DNA from 2 places in the Mesorhizobium sp. B2-4-13 genome. Region 2 is predicted to be linked to the other one. Evidence: predicted binding sites of a transcription regulator. Region 2 holds the regulator's gene; the other holds the start of a gene.
What was found. The regulator LexA, encoded in region 2, represses DNA repair genes until DNA is damaged. The targets are predictions, from matches to a motif close to TGTTCNNNNTGTGTTCNG.
Positions count from the first base shown of each region.

Region 1 (7,495 bases), on a different contig from region 2:
GCAATGGGGATGGGGTGAGAATGAAACGGAAATATTCACGGAATGTGTCTACTTTAATACTTTCGGCATTGCTGCTAACCGCCGCGCATGGCGCGGGCGTGGCCGGATCGTTGGCGGGAAGCGAGGGAGACAAGCGTTTCCCGCCCTATTTGCCACGAAATTTGAAAGATCCATGTACCAAGACCTACAAGGCCTATGTGGCGGCCGGCGGCCATTCGGCCTACGCCACCACGCCCTATGCCCGGATCATGTCATCATACATAATCTGCGGCGGGCATCTGAACGCGCCGTCACAAAAGGCAGCGGAAGAACTGGCTATGAAATCCTGTCTGACCACGCGCGCGCACTACAAGGTAACCACCGGCGGCGCGTGCGAGATCGCCGCTTCGAAATAGGCCGGTGCCTACCAAAATGGCGCCGCCCGATACTGACCCGGGAGGCTCCATGTTCAGCAAAATCCTGATCGCCAATCGGGGCGAGATCGCTTGCCGCGTCATCCGCACGGCTCGCAAGCTGGGCGTGCACACTGTCGCCGTCTATTCGGATGCCGACGCGAGATCCCTGCATGTCGAGATGGCCGACGAGGCGGTCCATATCGGTCCTTCGCCCGTCGGCGAGAGCTATCTGCGCGGTGACAGGATTGTCGCCGCGGCCCTGGCCACGGGTGCGCAGGCCATCCATCCCGGTTACGGCTTCCTGTCGGAAAACCCCGATTTCGTCGACCAGGTGGTGGCGGCCGGCCTCATTTTCATCGGCCCGTCGGCGACCTCGATCCGCGCCATGGGGCTGAAGGACGCCGCCAAGCGGCTGATGGAAAAAGCCGGCGTTCCGGTCGTTCCGGGCTATCATGGCGAGGCACAGGAAATCGTGCTGCTTGCGTCAAAGGCCCGCGAGATCGGCTATCCCGTGCTGATCAAGGCGCGCGCTGGCGGCGGTGGCAAGGGCATGCGCCGCGTCGAGCATCCCGATGACTTTTCCGAGGCACTCTCCAGCGCCCGGCGCGAAGCAAAGGCCGCTTTCGGCGACGACCGCGTGCTGGTCGAGAAATATGTCGACAAGCCGCGCCATATCGAAGTGCAGGTGTTCGGCGACAATTTCGGCAATGCGGTGCATCTCTACGAGCGCGACTGTTCGGCGCAACGCCGCCATCAGAAGGTAATCGAGGAGGCCCCCGCCCCCGGCATGACGCCGGCTTTGCGCAAGGCAATGACCGAGGCGGCGGTAAAAGCCGCCAAGGCAATCAACTACTCCGGCGCCGGCACCATCGAATTCATCGTCGACGCCTCGCAAGGCCTCGAGGCCGATCGCTTCTGGTTCATGGAAATGAACACCCGGCTGCAGGTAGAGCATCCGGTCACCGAGATGGTCACCGGCACCGATCTCGTCGAATGGCAGTTACGGGTCGCCAGCGGCGAAAAACTGCCGAAGACACAGAGCGAGATCACGCTTTGCGGCCATGCTTTCGAGGCGCGCATCTATGCCGAGGATGCGGCCAAGGGGTTTCTGCCGGCGACAGGCACGCTGCACCACCTTAGATTTCCGGACGTTGTCCCCGAAGGCGCCGCGATGCGCATCGAGACCGGCGTGCGGGCTGGCGATGCCATCTCGCCCTACTACGACCCGATGATCGCGAAGCTGGTCGTTCATGCCGGAGACAGACGGCAGGCGCTGGAAGCGCTCCGCACCGCGCTCGCGCAAACCGAGATTGCCGGCTCCACCGTCAACACCGCTTTTCTTGCCGCTCTTGCCGCCGATCCGGATTTTGCGGCTGAAGACATCGATACCGGCCTGATTGGCAGACACCAGGAGGCGTTGACGGCGGTCGCACCGCCGACCGGCGAGATCATCTCGGCTGCCGCCATGGCGGCCTCGGGTGCCGGAGCATTGCCGCCGTCGAACGACCCATGGTCGGCACTCGCCGGCTATGCGCATTTCCACGGCGTGGCGCGGCGCATGCGGCTGACGTTCGGCGATGAAGCCATTCAGGCAAAGATTTCAGTGCGATCGGACGGGCGCTTCCAGGTGGCGCTCGATGCGCCTTATGACAGCACCAGTTCGCATGATATTCGCACCGTTCCCCGCCTCGCCCGCTGGCCTGGCCACATCACGGTGTTCGAAGGCGCCGTCGGCTATACTTTCGCGGTGCCGGACCCCTTGGCCAGGAGCGATGAAGCGGCCACCGGCAGCCTGCGCGCGCCGATGCCGGGCCTGGTCAAGCTTGTGCGCGTGGCGAAAGGCGACGCTGTGATCAAAGGGCAACCTCTGCTGATCCTCGAGGCGATGAAGATGGAGCACACCATCGCCGCCCCGCATGACGGGGTGATCGCCGAGATCGCCGGGGAAGGCGCACAGGTCACCGACGGCGCGGTGCTGGTGCGGTTCGCCGAGGACCAGAACGCATGCACCGCGGCCGCCGGCGGATAGAAGGAGCGACCGCAAACTGAAATGGCCGGGACGAACCCGGCCATTCCCTTGGATTACCCGAGTGCCAGGGCGATTACTGCGCGATCGGCGCGTACTTGCCGTCATGCCACTGGTTGATGTCGTAGCTGGCATTCTTGAGGTCGCCCTTCTCGTCGAAGGTGACGTCGCCGACAACGGTGCTGATCGCCGTGCCATTCTTCAGCGCCTCGGCAACCTTGGCCGGATCATCGCTGCCAGCACGCTTGATGCCTTCGGCGAATGCCTGGACCACGGCATAGGAGAACAGCGTGAAGCCTTCCGGCACGAAGCCGCCGGCCTTGATCTTTTCGACGGCTGCCTTGGCTTCCGGCTTTGCCTGCGGATCCGACGGGAACACGAACATCGTGCCCTCGCCGGCCGGGCCGGCAACCTGCCAGAATTCCGGCGACGCGATCGAGTCCGGCATGATCAGCTGGAACTTGAAATTCTGTTCGGCCGACTGACGCAGGATCAGGCCCGCCTCGGGGTGGTAGCCGCCGAAATAGACGACATCAGCCTTGAGATCCTTCAGCTTGGTGACAAGCGCCGAATAGTCCTTCTCGCCGGGGTTGATGGCGTCATAATAGACCTCCTTGAGGCCACCGGCATTCATGGTCGCCTTGACGGCATCAGCCACGCCCTGGCCGTAAGCGCTCTTGTCGTGCAGGATGACGACGTTCTTGCCGGCGTATTTCTTGGCGATCCACGGGCCGATGAAGGCGCCCTGTGCGTCGTCACGCGTATAGAGACGCATGATCGTCGACCAGCCGGCCTTGGCGGCCGCATCGGTCAGCACCGGGTTCGAGGAAGCCGGGCTCATCATCAGCGCGCCGGCTTCGGCATAGACCGCCGAGGCCGGAATGCTGGAACCCGAGCAGGCATGCCCGTCGATGAACTTGACGCTGTTGGCGACGATGCGATTGGCGACCGACACCGCCTGCTTGGGATCGCACTGGTCGTCCTCGATGTCGAGCTTGATCTGGGAACCGTTGACGCCGCCAGCCGCGTTGATGGCATCGGCGGCGGCCTGTGCGCCCTGCTTGAACTGATCGCCGATGGTGGCGAGCTGTCCGGTCATCGGGCCGACCACCGAGATGGTGATGTCATCGGCGAACGCGACCGGCGCGCTCATCATCAGGCCGAAAATGGCCGCGCTCAAAACACTCATTTTTTTCATGACAATAGAACTCCTCCACTCACGCGCGGCCGCCCGGCCGCGCTTCTTCCAGAGAGGCGGGACAATTTCATCCTTCATCGGACCTGTCTAGGCGCATTGGCGCCACTCGATTGGGCCTGCGCGGCCTCATCCACGCAAAAAGCCACGCCAGCCTTGTTCCGGCCGGTCGTGGCTTTTTTTGCCGGTCAGGCTGTTTCCCCGGCGCCCCCGCGCTGTGAACCCAACCCACCTTCCCTGTCTTCCTGTTGGCCATGATCCTTCCGAAAACCGGAGTCTTCGGGATCATGGTCCGTCGCGCGGCTTGGACCTGTCGGCGTGCCGCATTCTCGTTGTCGATGGCCGTGGCCTGGCTGTCTGCGCAGCCTTTTCCCTGTTGGCCCGACCGTCTTTCTGCGGTCTTGGCCGGAGCGTCCCCGTCTGGCGGAACTCAGTGCATGGTCATCCATTCGCGGGCTTCGCGCAGCGCCTTGGCGATCTCGACCTTCGACATGGCCGCCGAGAGTTCCGAGCGCAACTCGGCGGCGCGGGCCGATCCCTTGATGGCGGCGATGTTGAACCATTTGTGGGCGGCAACGACGTCGGTTTCGCAATCGCGGCCGGTCGCATACATCATGCCCAATTCGAAAAGAATGTCGGCCTGGGCAGTTGCCCCCATGGCGCCGAAGCCTGCTTCAAGCATTTCAAAACGTGCCATTTTTAGTCCCCTGTCTGGCTCCCGAGAGCTGCCTCCGTTCGTCTTGTCCGGGCCGCTCTTTCGATGCTTTCGAGAATGCCGCGCAGGCTTGAATCCGTCGTTAAATGGCGTGCTTAATTTGAGGAAAACAAAGCTAAAACAAGAGGTAAACGCGAAAATTCGTTAAGGATACGAAGCCAGCAATTCAGCTGGTTTTCGCCAAATTTGACGAAAATTTTCGAGCGCGCGGTCAACACTCTGCTAACCCTAGAAAGCAAACACGAGGCGCTGGTCGTTTTCATTTCCGGGCCGACAGGGCGAATTCAGGCGCTTTCGAAATGCCAAAACCTTCCGTCGCGGCACCGCTTTCGTTTTGACGGAAGCTGGATTAGCTTACGTTTGCGTAAGCGGCAGACCGGCGAGGCGGAGCATTCGGCCGGCTATCCAAAGGGAGGAAGACATGTCTCGAAAAGTGAGCCTGGCCCTGGCGGCCACTTTGATCCTGAGCGGCGCGGCGTGGGCCGATCCGATCGAGGGCAACTGGAAAACGCAAGCCGGCGACACCGCTGCCATTTCAGGCAGCAGCTCGTTCTCCATCACGCTCAAATCAGGCAAATATGCCGGCAAGACCATCGGCTCGCTCAAGGCGGCCGGCGACAACAAATACACCGGCAACATCACCGATCCGGCAAATGACAAGACCTATTCGGGCAAGGCAACCTTGTCGGGCGCCTCGCTCAAGATGAGCGGTTGCGTGCTCGGCGGACTGATCTGCAAGAGCCAGACCTGGCACAAACTCTAAGCGACCATTTCCGTGTGATCTCTAAACGGGGCCTGGCGGGCCCCGTTTCCGTTTTGGCGATGAGCAGGCAGCGCTCGGTCGGCATTCTGGTTGCCGCAACCCAGTCAACATCCCTTCAATCAATTTGAACGGCAGATGAACGCCGGCATCAGAGCCGGTTCAGAGGCGTCAGGGCATTCTCATGCGTGTTGAAGGAGACACGGACCCAATGCTTGCTCGCCGCTTCACCATCGTCTGCCTGCTGATGAGCCTGTTTGGAATGTTCTTCGCCATCCTCGTCGCCGAAGCGGGCCGTTCGCGCTCCTGGGACGACGCCACCAGAATGTGCCACCTCGCCTGCCCGACCGATTTTCGTCACTGAAACAGAGAACCCGGACCTCGAAAAGAAAAGCCCAGAGATCATGAACCGCATCGCCGCCAACCTCTCCAAGACCCTCCGGCTCCTGCCGCGGGCGGCGCTCATCCTGATGCTGCTGGCCGCTCCGGTCCTGGCGGTGCCGATGATGCGTGCCGATAGCGGCTCGACGATCGAGGCGCCGGCGCTCAGAAAGTCCGGCGTCGGGTTCGTGCTGCTGGTCAGCCTGCAGCGGGGTTGAAGAAAAAAGGGCGCTTTGAGCGCCTTCGGCGGCGAGCCCCCTCCCAACCGCCCGTCCAAGTCTCTATATTGAGCCATGGAAAAGCGAATCTATCCCCAAGCCATCGAATCTGTCGTCATGCCCGAGCCCTTTGGCCGGCAAAGCTTCGATAACGCCGAAAAGGCCGTTGCCGCGCTGCAGGTGCTCTACGACCGCAATACCAAGTTTCTGCGCGATTCCTTCGCGGCCCTAGCCGCCGGCGGCGACAGCAGCAAGCGCTACCGGGCCTTCTACCCCGAGATCGGCGTCACCACGAGTTCGTTCACCCAGGTCGATTCGCGCCAGGCCTATGGCCACATGCCAACACCAGGTCATTTCGCCACCACGGTTACCCAGCCGGACCTGTTCGAGACCTACCTCATCGAGCAGCTTCGGCTGATCATGCGCAATCACGGCGTGTCGGTAGCCGTCTCGGAATCGACCACGCCGATCCCGCTGCATTTCGCTTTTCTGGAAGGCACCTATGTTGACGGCGCCGATGCCGAACGCATCAAGCGGCCGATCCGCGACCTGTTCGACGTGCCGGATCTCGACGGCACCGACGATCAGATCGCCAATGGCACGTTCGAAGTGGCCTTCGGCGAGCCCCGGCCGCTGGCGCCGTTTACGGCGCAGCGCATCGACTATTCGCTGCACCGCATGACGCACTACACCGCAACCAGCCCGCAGCATTTCCAGAACTTCGTGCTGTTCACCAACTATCAGTTCTATATCGACGAGTTCGTCGCCCGCGCCCGCGACCTGATGGAAAAGGGCGGTGACGGCTACACGGAATTTGTCGAACCTGGCAACGTTATCACCCGGGCCGGGCAGAGCGCGCCCAGCGAAGGCGTAGCGCCACAGCGCCTGCCGCAGATGCCTGCCTACCATCTGAAGAAGCCGAACCATGGCGGCATCACCATGGTCAATATCGGCGTGGGTCCTTCCAACGCCAAGACCATCACCGATCATATCGCTGTGCTTCGGCCACATGCCTGGGTGATGCTTGGTCACTGCGCCGGGCTGCGCAACACCCAGGCGCTCGGCGACTATGTGCTCGCGCATGCCTATGTGCGCGAGGACCACGTGCTGGACGACGATCTTCCGGTCTGGGTGCCGATCCCGCCGTTGGCCGAGATCCAGGTCGCGCTGCAGGAAGCCGTCGCCGAGGTCACCGGCCTGTCGGGCTATGATTTGAAGCGCATCATGCGTACCGGCACCGTCGCCACCATCGACAACCGCAACTGGGAACTGCGCGACCAGCGCGGACCGGTGCAGCGGCTGTCGCAGTCGCGCGCCATTGCGCTCGACATGGAATCGGCGACCATCGCCGCCAATGGCTTCCGCTTCCGCGTCCCCTACGGCACGCTGCTGTGCGTTTCCGACAAGCCGCTGCATGGCGAGTTGAAGCTGCCTGGCATGGCAACCGAATTCTACAAGCGGCAGGTGGCGCAGCACCTGACTATCGGCATCAGGGCGATGGAGAAGCTGGCGGAGATGCCGATGGAGCGGCTGCATTCGCGCAAGCTCCGGAGCTTTTCGGAAACGGCATTCCAGTAGGCGACCGCGAAGCCTCGGCGAGGCAATTCGTCGTCTTGCTCAGACCGCAATTTGGCCGATAAGCAAATCGAACGGACCGACAGGCGGCATTCAGCGGATACAACCTCGCAGACACGACCTCAATGGCAACAGGCGCGCGCTTGAATATGACGGCTGGGCTGGCATTCCTGGCGATGACGGCATTGTCGGCCGCTTTGTTGGCCGGATTTTTCGGCGCACTGCACCCG
Region 1 is NZ_VFVB01000013.1:183,770-191,264, reverse strand. It holds gene FJ936_RS27905 (hypothetical protein) at 21-395, shown strand; gene FJ936_RS27900 (acetyl/propionyl/methylcrotonyl-CoA carboxylase subunit alpha) at 445-2,424, shown strand; gene FJ936_RS27895 (branched-chain amino acid ABC transporter substrate-binding protein) at 2,498-3,619, opposite strand; gene FJ936_RS27890 (sel1 repeat family protein) at 4,047-4,313, opposite strand; gene FJ936_RS27885 (DUF2147 domain-containing protein) at 4,753-5,094, shown strand; gene FJ936_RS30630 (hypothetical protein) at 5,303-5,455, shown strand; gene FJ936_RS27880 (hypothetical protein) at 5,496-5,690, shown strand; gene FJ936_RS27875 (AMP nucleosidase) at 5,808-7,268, shown strand; gene FJ936_RS27870 (endonuclease/exonuclease/phosphatase family protein) at 7,415-7,495, shown strand, end outside.
Region 1: the regulator LexA is predicted to act here: its motif matches at 4,437-4,454, upstream of FJ936_RS27890 (sel1 repeat family protein).

Region 2 (7,495 bases):
GGCCAGGATCAGGCTTTGCGCCAGGGTGACCGGCATGATCGCGACGAAGCTGGTGAGAACGTTCCCAACAAAACCCATGATGATCAGCTCGCCAGCAACATGCGATCGGTCTTGACGGAGAAATGGCCGATCAGATCGATAACCGTGACCCTCGCCTTCTCCTGCCCGGCGACTTCCAGGAGCACCCGGCCCGCATCGAGCATGATCACCCGGCTGCCATAATCGACGGCGTGTTGCATGTTGTGGGTCACCATCAAAGTCGTCAGTTTCAGCGCGTTGACGGCGCGCACGGTCGCTTGCATGACGATTTCGGCCGTGCGCGGGTCGAGGGCCGCGGTGTGCTCGTCGAGCAGCAGCAAGTCCGGCGATCCGCCGACCGCCATGATCAGCGACAAGGATTGCCGCTGCCCGCCGGAGAGCAGGTCGACACGCGTGTCGAGACGATTTTCCAGACCGAGACCCAGGATCGACAGGCGTTCCCTGTAGGATGCAAGCCGGGTGGTGTTCAGCCCCGGGCGCAAGGTGCGCTTTTGGCTGCGCAAATCGGCCAGCAGCATGTTTTCCGCAACCGTCATGCTGGCGGCGGTGCCGCGCATCGGGTCCTGGAACACGCGCGCCAGTTTCGCGGCGCGCTTGTGCACCGGCATTGCAGTCACGTCGGCGCCGTTGATCAGGATCTGGCCGGAATCGAGGATCAGGGCGCCGGAAATGGCGTTGAGCATGCTGCTCTTGCCGGCCCCGTTGGAGCCGATGACGATGCCGAACTCTCCGGTGGCCAAGGACAGGCTGAGACCGTCCAGCGCGACCTTCTCGTCGGCCTGGCCCTTGTAGAACACTTTGCGCGCGGATCGAATCTCGAGCATCGTTTCTCCCTGACCTCGGGATGACGGCGCCGACGCCGTCACCCCAGCAGTTCCGATGTTAGTCGACGATGCAGCCGCAATCGGCCATTGAAGCCGGTATCTCGATGCCGAACGCGGCCATCGCCTTGCGCGAGATCGTTGCCATGTGGTCCTTGTAGGCCGGGCGCGACGGCGCGATCGTCTTAGGATCCTTGCCCTTGAGGATCTCGGCGGCGATGTTGCCGGCGTTGACGCCGACCTGCGTGTAATTGACCGCGAAGCTCGCCGGCACGGTGCCGTTACGGACCGCACTGTCATCGGAGTTGACGACCGGGATACCGGCCTGGCGCGCGGCCGCGGAGACAGCGGCGATCGCCGGCTGGATCAGGTTCGAGGCCGGGCCGTAGATCACGTCGGCCTTGCCGGCGAGCGAAGCGATGCGTTGCTGGATGTCATTGACGTTGTCGATGCCGACCTCCACCACCTCGAAACCGGCGGCCGGTGCCGCCGCCTTGATCTTTTCGACCAAGGCAACGTCATTGGCCTCACCGGGATTATAAGGCACGCCGAAGCGCTTGGCGTTCGGCAGCAGCTTCTTGGTGAAGGCCATCACCGCGGCGACGTCCTGCAGATCGCTGGCGCCGGTCATGCCTTCGTCTCCGGCGTCCCATGACGGCACCAGCTTGGCCGCCACCGGATCGGTGACCGCGGCAAAAACGATCGGAATGCCGGAACCGGCAAGCGCTTTCTTGGCGATCTGCGATACCGGCGTGGTGATGGTGTAGATCAGCTTGGGCTGCTCGGCCTGCAGCTTGGCGATCATCTGCGGCACCAGCGATGCATCGAAATTGGTGTGGCTCTCCGTGTAGACGACGTCCTTACCCTCGACGAAGCCATTATCCGTCAGCGCCTTCTTGAAGCCGGCTATGGCGGCGTTCAATTGCGGATGCTCGCCGAAATTGGCAATGCCGATACGGATCTGATCGGCCGCGGCACTGCCGGCACTGACCATCAATGCGCCTGCCAGGGCCAAGCCCGACAACCAAGCGGATTTCGACTTCAACATCATTTCCTCCCAGATTTGATCAGGGCCGCTTGGAAACGCGGCTACTACGGCGATCATGGTGAGTCCGCTGGTCTGTGTCAAACATTATATATAATTGTTGCTGTGACGCACTATCATATATACTTTTCGCCAGACGACGGATTGATCACCATGCTGAATGAAACGAGTTCCACAAAAACGGAAGCCGCCTATCAGCTGTTGCGGCGCGACATCCTGACCACGCGCCTCATGCCCGGCGCCCCGCTCAAACTGAGTGCGCTGCGCGGCACCTATGGCGTCGGCTGGACACCGTTGCGCGAAGCCCTGTCGCGGCTCGAGGCCGAACGCCTGGTCACCGCGATCAGCAATCGTGGTTTTGCCGTGGCTCCGGTGTCGCGGGCCGAGCTGGAGGATCTGGCACGCGCCAGGATGGTGGTCGAGATACCCCTGTTCCTCGAATCTATGGAAAAAGGCGGTAGGGAGTGGGAGGATGCCGTGGTCACCGCCCACTACCGGCTCTCGCGTTGCAAGACGGCGGTCGACGATCCCTCGGACGCGGCCGTCGACAGATGGGACGAGAACCACGAGGCTTTCCATGCGGCGCTGCTGAGCGCCGCCACATGCGACTGGCTGTTGCGGTTCCGCTCGACGATCTCGGATCAGTTGCGCCGGCATCATCGCTTTCTTGGTCTGGCGCCGACACTGCGGGCCGCGGCCGGCCTCAAGGATGGCTATGAAGAGGCAATCGAAGCGCTGCGCGAAGCGATTGCGATCGAACACCATACCGCGATCATGGAAGCGGCGCTCGACCGTGACATCGAGCGGGCCAAGGCGCTGATGACGGCGCATATCGGCTACACACTGCACGTCTATGTCCACAGCGAAGACAGCGGCGCTACCAGATACGCCGCTCGCGCCGGCAGCTTGAAGGCGGGTTCGGGATAACTTCAGCGCTTCCGCGACGCCTATTCGAACGCGCTGGCCGGAGTGCGCCGAACGCCCGGATCCATGGCCGCCCGAAGCTACCAATCGTTGGCATTTTGGTTTCGTTTCGTTCCGCGAATAATGGCTCCGCGAATTATACGTCCCTCCGAGGAGAAGCCTTCCAACTAACTGATGCCAAAGCCTCGTCGGCGGATGGGCCACAGGCCATTAACCAAAACGATTTCAATGCGCCTGCCGATGGCAGAAAGGACTGGTTGCTGCCCGCCGTCGCGGGCAAAAAACTTCAGACCCCTTAACAAATTCATTAAACTTTAAACGGTTGCAGAACACAACTGGAACAGATAGTGTTTGTTCTGGGTTTGTTTTTTCGATTCTGGTTCAACCTTTCGTTCAATGTCTTGGGGGCCGCCATGCTGACACGCAAGCAACATGAACTGCTGATGTTCATCCACGAACGGCTCAAGGAAAGCGGGATACCGCCTTCCTTCGACGAGATGAAGGAAGCACTCGATCTTGCCTCCAAGTCGGGGATCCATCGCCTGATCACGGCCCTGGAGGAGCGCGGCTTCATTCGCCGGCTACCCAATCGGGCGCGCGCGCTGGAAGTGCTGCGGCTGCCGGACTCGATCGCGCCGGGCCTCAATGCGGCAAAGAAGTTCTCGCCAAGCGTCATCCAAGGCAGCCTTGGCCAAGGCAGTCTCGGACGCCAGATCAGGCCGGCCGCTGCGCCTTCGCGCCTGCCCGCGGCCGGCAACGACGACGATGCGGTTTCAGCCGTGTCCATCCCGGTCATGGGCCGTATCGCCGCCGGTGTGCCGATCGATGCCATCCAGCATCAGACGCATTCGATCTCGGTGCCGCCGGACATGATCATGGGCGGCGAGCACTATGCGTTGGAGGTCAAGGGCGACTCGATGATCGAGGCTGGTATCTTCGATGGAGACACGGTCATTATCCGCAATGCCGACACGGCAAGCCCGGGCGAAATTATCGTGGCACTGGTCGACGAAGAGGAAGCGACACTGAAGCGGTTCCGCCGCAAAGGCGCTTCGATCGCTCTCGAGGCCGCCAATCCAGCCTACGAAACGCGCATTTTCGGGCCGGACAGGGTCAAGGTACAAGGCAAGCTGGTCGGATTGATCAGGCGCTACTGAACCGGCTTGTTATCGGGCTTGTCGGGTTTTTTGTACGGCGGCAGCCCCCTCGCCTCGCGTGAGAATTTTCGCTGTTCGTGCCAGGGCCGGTATGGTCCGTCGACGGCGAATGCGATCGCGGCCCGGGTCGTGGCCGACTGGGGATTGAAGAAGACGGCAGCGCTTCCCTTGCGGGCGAGCTGCCGTTTGGTGACGACGAGAACCAGTGGATTGTGGCAGGCGTCATAGGCGGTTGCGTCATTGACGATGATCAGGTCGGCGAAAGCGCAGGCTTTCCAGGTGGTCTTGCGGTCCTCGACATAGGCAATGATCGCGCCGGAAGGGTGCCTGGCAAGGCACAGGCCTTCGCGGCAGTAGAAGGGCGATCCCAGCGGCAGGTCGGTGGGACTGGCAACATCGAATTGCCCGTCTGTCGTGTCGAACATTTCCGGTTTGACGATTGTTTCGGAGATCAGGGCGCGCTTCCAGTTGTCGGTTGCGAATTCGTTCGGACGTTCCCGGTTGACGGCCAGTTCGCCATTGCCGATCGGCAGCGCGACCAGCCGCGCATCTTCCGAGATCAGCACATCGGGCGCGCGCGTATGCGACACAGTCAACAGGCCGGCAAGCGCGAATGGCAGCGCCGCGAGCCGCAGCCATGTCGTCGCCATCGTCGCGATAACCAGCGCGACGGTGACCAGCAGCACGGATTGCTGCGAAATCAGCCCGACTCCATCGACCGGAGAGCGCTCCGATATCCACGCCGACACGGCGATCATTGCTGTCAGGCCCTTGCCCATGAGATAGAGAGCCGGCCAATCCAGTCCGAATGGCATCAGCAGGGCGCTGGCGACGGCCAGGAACATCACGACCGACACGATCGGCATCACGGCCAGATTGGCGAACAGGCTGAGCGGCGATACCCGCTGGAAATGCCAGATGGCAAACAGTGCCGTGGCGCTGCCGGCGATAATGGACGTCATGGCCAATCCTCCTGTCGCCAGCAGGAATTTTCGCGTCAGGAACCCCGCCAGGGATCGCTTTGGCGGCGGTGGCCGCGTCTTTCCCGCACGGTGATCGGCCCAGCCGGCATAAGCGCCAACCAGGGCCGCGGTCGCGGCGAACGACATCTGAAAGCTCGGGCCGACGACCTCGTGAGGCGAGACCAGGATCACGGCGATCGCCGAGATCGCCAGATTGCGCATGGTCAGCGCAGCGCGATCGAAGAAGACGGCAATCAGCATCACCGCCAGCATGATGAAGCTGCGTTCGGCCGCAACGACGACACCGGAAATGATGAGATAGGCCGCGATCGAGAACAGTGCGGCGGCGGCCGCGTATTTCTTCACCGGCCGGCGCGCGGAAAAGTCTGGAAACAGCGCGAAGGCACCACGCAGCAGACCCATGATGGTGCCGGCCACAAGCGCCATATGCAGTCCCGAAATAGAGATGATGTGATAGATGCCGGTACGCCGCATCGCTTCATTGATTTCATCGGGTATGCCGGCGCGCACGCCGACGATCAGCGCCGCCGCGATCTCGCCTTCAGCGCCGCCGACGCTGCCCCTGATGTGGTCGGCGATGGCTTCGCGGGCATTTTCGATGCCTGAAAAAAGGCGAGCCGATAGCGGCATCTCACCGTCGTCGGCGGAAACAACCGTTGGATTGCCGAGAAAGAAGCCGCTGCCGCCGATGCCGGCGAAATAGCTGTCGAAAGAGAAGTCGTAGCTGTCCGGCCGCACCGGGCCGGTCGGCGGCAACAGTTTGGCGTAGCCTGTGATGAGCGAGCCGGCGGTCATTCCCTGCGGTATCTTGCGTGCGGAAAGCCGGACCCTTTCCGGCGCATAGCGCAGTTTTGGCCGGGCGGTCGAAATCACGTCCATGGTCAGCCGGATGCGGCCGCTCTCCATCTCTTCGAGCGAGACCACGCGGCCGGTCAGTTGGGTGGAGATTTCCGAACCCAGCATCCGGGTTCCGGCTCGCCATGTTTCGACCTTCGCCGCGAGCAGGCCCAGCGCGCACAACAGCACTGCCATGAAACACAGATGGGTTTTCGACCAGGAGCGCGAGACGAAGGCACAGACCGCCATCAGCACCACGACCGCGACGGGTTTTGCAAAGTCGGGCTCGGATGCCAGCGAGAAATAGGCGATCGCCCCAACGGCCAGACAGACCGGCACCAGCAGGAACGCGATGCCCCGGTCGAGTTCGAGCTCCGTCGCCCGGGCCACGCCATGGCGCACGCGAGGCAAGGATACCAGGCCGACTTGCCGGCGCACGCGCGCGATCCTGCCCGCGGCAGGAGCCGGCGCCGGCGCCTGCCCACCTGCCTGCAGCGACCTGGTTTCGGGCGCAGCCACGAGCGGAGATGGCAGTGGGATCGTCGCAAGCGCCGCAAACAGGGATCGCTCGCTGACGCCGATAGCGGCATCCTCGCCCCGATCCGAGCCCCGGCCTCGTCCAGTCATCGGGTCTGCCCCTTGCGCCCTCGACACCCTATGCTACATGAACGCGCAACGCGCGAAAGTCCGCACGCTCCGCACCCAGCTTCAGACGTTTTCCGAGAGTTCCATGCCCGACAAGGTCATCACCCGTTTTGCCCCCTCGCCGACCGGCTATCTGCACATCGGCGGCGCGCGCACGGCGCTCTTCAACTGGCTCTATGCAAAGCATACCGGCGGCACGATGCTGCTGCGCATCGAGGACACCGATCGCGAGCGTTCGACCGATGCGGCCACATCGGCCATTCTCGATGGCCTGACCTGGCTTGGCCTTTCGTGGGACGGTGACGCGGTCTCCCAATTCGAGCGCGCGCCGCGCCATCGCGAGGTGGCCGAGGAGCTGGTGCGCCTGGGCAAGGCCTATTACAGCTACGAGACTTCAGCCGAGCTGGAGGCAATGCGCGAGGCTGCACGCGCCAAGGGCCTGCCGCCACGCTATAACGGCCATTGGCGTGACCGCGACCCCTCGGAGGCGCCGTCCGGCGTCAAGGGCGCCATCCGCATCAAGGCACCGACCGAGGGCGAGACGGTGGTGCAGGACCGGGTCCAGGGAGACGTGCGCTTCCCCAACAAGGATCTCGACGACTTCATCATCCTGCGTTCGGACGGCAACCCGACCTACATGCATGCCGTCGTCGTCGACGATCACGACATGGGCGTCACCCACATCATCCGTGGCGACGATCACCTGACCAACGCCGCCCGCCAGACCGTGATCTACAACGCCATGGGCTGGGACGTGCCGTCGATGTCGCATATCCCGCTGATCCACGGCGCCGATGGCGCCAAGCTGTCGAAGCGCCATGGCGCGCTCGGCGTCGAAGCCTATCGCGCCATGGGCTATCTGCCGGAGGCGCTGCTCAATTACCTTGCGCGGCTCGGCTGGAGCCATGGCGACGACGAGATCATGTCGATCGAGGACATGGTCTCGTGGTTCGACATTGGCGACGTCAACAAGGGCGCGGCGCGCTTCGATTTCGCCAAGCTGGAAGCGATCAACGGCGCGCATATGCGACGTATGGCCGACAC
Region 2 is NZ_VFVB01000004.1:591,611-599,105, reverse strand. It holds gene FJ936_RS14825 (ABC transporter permease) at 1-78, opposite strand, end outside; gene FJ936_RS14820 (ABC transporter ATP-binding protein) at 84-863, opposite strand; gene FJ936_RS14815 (ABC transporter substrate-binding protein) at 922-1,908, opposite strand; gene FJ936_RS14810 (GntR family transcriptional regulator) at 2,059-2,832, shown strand; gene lexA (transcriptional repressor LexA) at 3,243-3,986, shown strand; gene FJ936_RS14800 (ComEC/Rec2 family competence protein) at 3,980-6,433, opposite strand; gene gltX (glutamate--tRNA ligase) at 6,537-7,495, shown strand, end outside.